Regions from separate parts of the Latilactobacillus parasakei genome, predicted to be linked through region 2. Evidence: a T-box and tRNA genes for the amino acid it is inferred to sense, from the RefSeq annotation. Region 2 holds a T-box; the other holds one or more tRNA genes.
What was found. The T-box of region 2 lies ahead of ACPBEH_RS02180 (valine--tRNA ligase). A T-box ahead of a tRNA ligase gene usually reads a tRNA of that ligase, here a tRNA-Val.
Positions count from the first base shown of each region.

Region 1: it encodes a tRNA-Val, which carries the amino acid that the T-box ahead of ACPBEH_RS02180 (valine--tRNA ligase) is inferred to sense. The anticodon was not compared.

Region 1 is NZ_CP186861.1:943,354-946,764, reverse strand. Features, by position in the region: rRNA gene ACPBEH_RS04845 (23S ribosomal RNA) at 1-1,178, shown strand, start outside; rRNA gene rrf (5S ribosomal RNA) at 1,270-1,386, shown strand; tRNA gene ACPBEH_RS04835 (tRNA-Asn) at 1,392-1,464, shown strand; tRNA gene ACPBEH_RS04830 (tRNA-Ser) at 1,476-1,565, shown strand; tRNA gene ACPBEH_RS04825 (tRNA-Glu) at 1,583-1,654, shown strand; tRNA gene ACPBEH_RS04820 (tRNA-Val) at 1,660-1,732, shown strand; tRNA gene ACPBEH_RS04815 (tRNA-Asp) at 1,745-1,818, shown strand; gene ACPBEH_RS04810 (hypothetical protein) at 1,933-2,676, opposite strand; SMK box riboswitch at 2,741-2,826, shown strand; gene metK (methionine adenosyltransferase) at 2,824-3,411, shown strand, end outside.
Region 2 is NZ_CP186861.1:441,185-444,595, reverse strand. Features, by position in the region: gene thiI (tRNA uracil 4-sulfurtransferase ThiI) at 1-437, shown strand, start outside; gene ACPBEH_RS02185 (redox-sensing transcriptional repressor Rex) at 564-1,190, shown strand; T-box leader at 1,236-1,453, shown strand; gene ACPBEH_RS02180 (valine--tRNA ligase) at 1,510-3,411, shown strand, end outside.

The DNA.
Region 1 (3,411 bases), 500 kb from region 2:
GGAGAAGGGGTGCTGACCGTCAGGTCAGCCGCAGTGAATAGGCCCAAACAACTGTTTATCAAAAACACAGGTCTCTGCAAAATCGTAAGATGACGTATAGGGGCTGACGCCTGCCCGGTGCTGGAAGGTTAAGAGGATGAGTTAGCGCAAGCGAAGCCCAGAATTGAAGCCCCAGTAAACGGCGGCCGTAACTATAACGGTCCTAAGGTAGCGAAATTCCTTGTCGGGTAAGTTCCGACCCGCACGAAAGGCGTAATGATTTGGGCACTGTCTCAACGAGAGACTCGGTGAAATTATAATACCCGTGAAGATGCGGGTTACCCGCGACAGGACGGAAAGACCCCATGGAGCTTTACTGTAGCTTGATATTGAGTGTTTGTACAGTTTGTACAGGATAGGTAGGAGCCGTAGAAATCGGAACGCTAGTTTCGATTGAGGCGTTGGTGGGATACTACCCTAACTGTATGACCACTCTAACCCGCGCCACTTAGCGTGGCGGGAGACAGTGTCAGGTGGGCAGTTTGACTGGGGCGGTCGCCTCCTAAAGTGTAACGGAGGCGCTCAAAGGTTCTCTCAGAATGGTTGGAAATCATTCGTAGAGTGTAAAGGTATAAGAGAGCTTGACTGTGAGATTGACAAATCGAGCAGGGACGAAAGTCGGACTTAGTGATCCGGTGGTTCCGTATGGAAGGGCCATCGCTCAACGGATAAAAGCTACCCTGGGGATAACAGGCTTATCTCCCCCAAGAGTCCACATCGACGGGGAGGTTTGGCACCTCGATGTCGGCTCATCGCATCCTGGGGCTGTAGTCGGTCCCAAGGGTTGGGCTGTTCGCCCATTAAAGCGGTACGCGAGCTGGGTTCAGAACGTCGTGAGACAGTTCGGTCCCTATCCGTCGCGGGCGCAGGAAATTTGAGAGGAGCTGTCCTTAGTACGAGAGGACCGGGATGGACATACCTCTGGTGTACCAGTTGTGCCGCCAGGCGCATCGCTGGGTAGCTATGTATGGCAGGGATAAACGCTGAAAGCATCTAAGTGTGAAGCCCCCCTCGAGATGAGATTTCCCATTCCTTTATGGAAGTAAGACCCCTGAAAGATGATCAGGTAGATAGGCTAGGAGTGGAAGTACAGCGATGTATGGAGCGGACTAGTACTAATCGGTCGAGGACTTAACCAAAGGTGCAATGTTTGGCTTTTGAAATGAAAATATTACTTATTATGCAGTTTTGAGAGAACGAAGTTCTTCTCAGTGCGAAAGCACAAAATAGTGTGGTGGCGATAGCAAGAAGGATACACCTGTTCCCATGTCGAACACAGTAGTTAAGCTTCTTAGCGCCGATAGTAGTTGGTGGGAAACTACCTGCGAGGATAGGACGTTGCCACGCTTGATTCCGGTTTAGCTCAGTTGGTAGAGCGCATGACTGTTAATCATGATGTCGTCAGTTCGAGCCTGACAACCGGAGTAAATCATTTTGGAGAGTTGTCCGAGCGGCCGAAGGAGCATGATTGGAAATCATGTAAATGGGTATGACCTGTTTCGAGGGTTCGAATCCCTCACTCTCCGTTATATAATGATAGTATGGCCCGTTGGTCAAGTGGTTAAGACACCGCCCTTTCACGGCGGTATCATGGGTTCAAATCCCGTACGGGTCATTTTTGGAGGTTTAGCTCAGTTGGGAGAGCGTCTGCCTTACAAGCAGAGGGTCACAGGTTCGAGCCCTGTAACCTCCATTTTTATTTTAAGGTCGCATGGTCTAGCTGGTTAGGACGCCTGCCTGTCACGCAGGAGATCACGGGTTCGAGTCCCGTTGTGACCGTCAAAAAGACGGTTAAAAGCATCAGTCGTTATAAACGACCGATGCTTTTTTTGTGCGTTTAAAAAGATAAATCAGGCTATAAAAAAACAGCCAAGCTAGGCTGTTTTTAAGGACTTATAGAAATAAACCAGTAATAAAAATGAGATAATAAAGCTCATGTAAATAAGTATTATTTTTAATGAAACCCAGTTGCGTTGCTAGCAACAATAGTTGAGCAATAATAAAAGGCAATAATTGCCAGCCTACGATGATTTTAGTCGCGATGATCAAAAGAACGGTGATTAACCAGAGGCAGTCACCAACAACGGTGAGCATCTTATTAGTCGGGATCAGTTCAAAAAGGAAAATTAACCCTAAGAAGAGGCCAATCTTGACGAGCAATGCTTCAGGTAAGAAATGAATGCCATTGAAAATCAAAGTTGCCAGGAAAAAGTAAGGCGCTAATAAAAACTGACAAACTAGTCTCAACCAATGATTGTTGAATTGCTTCGGAAAGATAAACGGAACAAGCACCAATAAACTGGTAATTGCTAGTAAAGTGCCGGCCCAAATCAATGAGTGGCGACCAATAATTAAGCTAATGATGAGCGCAATTAGCAGGCCGCCAGCGGCTAATGAGCGCTTTAGCTTACTAGTTGTTGAAAGAACTAGCGGAATGGTTAATAATGCGCCTAAAAGCGCAGTTAACATGAAGTATAAATCAAGATGCTTGGGAAAAGGGTGAATCGCTAATCCCACAATTAAGCCCAGGTTTAAGTAGTTAAATAAGATTAACCGAGCAGGTGGATTATTAGCAGGTAGTTTTTTTTGTCTAAGATAGAACATAGCAACACCTTTTTCATATAATATGCCTTTCATCTTAACTTTTTTTGAAAAGAAGGTCAATGGCTTTTGAAATATGTCGTGATTTATGCTAAGGTAGTAGAGTTATAAGAAGTTCCCGATAGGATTCACACACCGTGAAGAGGCCTTGTAACCGACACATATATAGGGGGAAACATAGAAATGCAAGAAAGACATTTATTTACTTCGGAATCCGTTTCTGAAGGCCATCCAGATAAGATTGCGGATCAAATTAGTGATGCCATCTTAGATGCGATGTTAGAACAAGATCCACAAGCACGTGTTGCGTGTGAGACAACCGTTACAACCGGATTAGTATTAGTCGTGGGTGAAATTTCAACGACGGCTTACGTTGATATCCAAAAGGTTGTCAGAGAAACAATCAAGAAGATTGGTTATCGTGATGGCCAATACGGTTTTGATGGTGACAATTGTGCCGTGATTGTAGCACTTGATGAACAATCACCAGATATTGCACAAGGTGTCGATGATTCGCTTGAATCACGTGAGAAGGATGAAGATCCGCTTGATAAGATTGGTGCAGGGGATCAGGGGTTAATGTTTGGCTTTGCTGTCGATCAAACACCTGAATTAATGCCATTACCAATCGCTTTATCACATCGCTTGATGCGTAAGGTCGCTGAACTACGTAAGAGTGGTCAGTTAACTTATCTACGACCAGACGCAAAAGCACAAGTCACTGTTGAATATGATGAAAACGAACAACCAAAACGTGTTGATACCGTCGTC
Region 2 (3,411 bases):
TGACGATTCAACGACGGATGATGCTGCGTTTAACGGATCAAATTCGTGCTAAACGTCAAGGATTAGCGATTTTTAATGGCGAATCAGTTGGCCAAGTGGCTTCACAAACGCTTGAAAGCATGATGGCAATTAACGACGTCACAACAACGCCGATCGTCCGCCCAGTAGCAACGATGGATAAGAATGAAATCATCGAAATCGCGAAAGATATCGATACGTATGATTTATCAATCATGCCATTTGAAGATTGTTGTACGATTTTTGCACCACCAGCACCAAAGACGCGTCCTAATTTGGATAAAACACGTTTTTACGAACAACGAATCGATGTCGACGCTTTAATCGAACGATCACTTGCCGGCGTTAAGGTAACGGAAATCAAAGCAGGCGATCAATTCTTAAATCAAGACGAAGAGATCATTGCCGAACTTTTATAGCATCGAACGGTCCAACCAGAAATGGTTGGGCTTTTTTTGTTTTTAAAGAATATGAAATATTTCACAAAAATGAAAGCGCTTATGTTATGATAAATTTATCAGGATTAACAAAGTGAGGTTAGCAAAATGAGAACGCCAAAGCATGATTTACCAGAAGCAGTTGCTAAACGGATTCCAATTTATTATCGTTACTTTAAACTACTCGAAACAGATGGTATCGAGCGGATTAAATCGGAGCAATTGGCAAAATTGGTAGCCATTCCTTCAGCGACGATTCGCCGCGATTTTTCTTATATCGGTGACTTAGGCCGGAGCGGTTACGGTTATGAAGTGAGCCACTTAATTCAAATTTTTTCAACTGTTTTAAAAGCCGATATTCTAACTAAAATGGCCGTTATCGGGGTTGGTAACTTGGGCCGCGCCCTAATTGAAAACAACTTTAGAAGAAACGACAACTTACAGATTTCATGTGCTTTTGATACGAACCCCGCATTAGTCGGGCAGACCTTAAATGGGGTCCCAATTTATGCCATTGATCAACTAGTAACCGTTATTCCCGCTGCTGGCATCACAACGGCGATTTCGACCGTGCCTAGTGAAGCCTCGCAAGGATCCGCCGAGCAATTGATTGATGCTGGGATTACATCAATTTTGAATTTTGCACCGACGCGTCTGCAAGTGCCACGGCATATCAATGTGCGTTATCTAGATTTAACGGCGGAACTGCAAACTTTATTATTATTTGAGGAATGAAGGGCCTAGCCTATTGACCTTTGGCGTCGACTCAGCTAAACTATTAACAACGCGTTGAACAAGAGCGATTAATATTGGACTAGTTTAGAGAGAAGATGCATGGCTGAGACGTCTTCCGATGACCAATTAATCGGTAGCTTGTGAGCTGTTAACCTGAAATTCAGTAGGGCTAACCGGACAATTTCGTTCGTTAACAAATCATGAGTTGGGGACTAGTCTAGTCCTAATTTAGGTGGTACCGCGAAAAAGCATTCGTCCTATTGTGAGGAATGCTTTTTTTGTTTGCCATTAAACGCAATATTCAAAAGGAGTGAAGCAGATGACTGATCACAAAGAAATGTCAACCAAATACGATCCTAATCAAGTCGAAGACGGTCGTTATCAAGATTGGTTAAAAGAAGATTTATTTAAACCAAATGCCAATCCAGATGCAAAACCATATTCAATTGTTATTCCACCGCCCAATGTTACAGGTAAACTACATTTAGGCCATGCTTGGGATACAACTTTACAAGATATGTTAATTCGCCAAAAACGGATGCAAGGTTACGATGTGTTATGGCTACCAGGAATGGATCACGCCGGCATCGCAACACAAGCCAAAGTTGAAGCAAAATTAGCAGAACAAGGGATTTCACGTTATGACCTTGGCCGCGAAAAATTCATCGATCAAGTTTGGGAATGGAAAGATGAATATGCCGCAACAATTCATGATCAATGGGCTAAAATGGGCTTATCACTTGATTATTCACGTGAACGTTTCACATTAGACGATGGTTTATCAGACGCTGTTCGTAAAGTCTTTGTTAACTTATACAACAAAGGACTGATCTATCGTGGCGAATACATCATCAACTGGGATCCAAAAGCGCGGACTGCTTTATCAGATATCGAAGTGCTTCATCAAGATGATGAAGGAGCCTTCTATCATGTCAGTTATCCATTGACAGACGGTTCTGGCAGCATTGAAATTGCCACAACGCGTCCCGAAACATTACCTGGTGATACAGCAATTGCCGTTCACCCAGATGATGAACGTTACGCTGATCTTGTTGGCAAGACAGTCACATTGCCATTAATGAATCGTGAAATTCCAATTATCGCTGATCACTATGTTGATAAGGATTTTGGAACAGGGGCGCTTAAGATTACACCAGCGCATGACCCTAACGATTTTGAAGTTGGTAACCGTCATGACTTACCACGGATTAACGTGATGAATGAAGATGCAAGCATGAACGAAAGTGCCGGTAAGTATAACGGCATGGATCGTTTTGAAGCACGTAAAGCAATTGTTGCCGACTTAAAAGAACAAGGTTTCTTAATCAAAGTCGATCCAATGACGCATAGTGTTGGTCATTCAGAACGGACAGGTGTTCAAGTTGAAGCGCGTCTTTCAACTCAATGGTTTGTTAAGATGAAACCACTTGCTGAAATGGCTTTGAAGAATCAAGAAACAGATCAAAAGGTTAACTTTGTGCCAGAACGATTCGAAAATACCTTCACACAATGGATGGAAAACGTTCATGATTGGGTTATTTCACGTCAATTATGGTGGGGTCACCAAATCCCAGCTTGGTATCATAAACAAACTGGCGAAATGTACGTTGGCGAAGAAGCGCCAGAAGATATCGAAAACTGGACCCAAGATACTGATGTCTTAGATACATGGTTCAGTAGTGCACTATGGCCATTTTCAACAATGGGTTGGCCTAATACAGAAGCACCTGATTTCAAACGCTATTTCCCAACAAATACGTTGGTAACTGGTTATGACATCATCTTCTTCTGGGTGTCACGAATGATCTTCCAAAGCTTGGAATTTACGGAACAACGCCCATTCGAACACGTCCTCATTCACGGTTTAATCCGTGACGAACAAGGCCGTAAGATGAGTAAATCACTTGGTAACGGGATTGACCCAATGGAAGTCATTGAAAAATACGGTGCTGATGCATTGCGTTGGTTCTTAACAAGTGGTTCAACACCTGGTCAAGATGTGCGTTTCAGTTATACGAAGATGGATGCTGCCTGGAACTTCATTAATAAGATTTGGAACGCGAGTCGTTTCGTTATCATGAATCTTGAAGATACACCGGCACCAACTAAGGTTCCAGAAGCCGCTAACCTCGATTTAACGGATAAATGGATCTTGAGTCAATTAAACCAAACAGTTGCCGACGTCACACGTTTATACGAAGGCTTTGAATTTGGTGAAGCT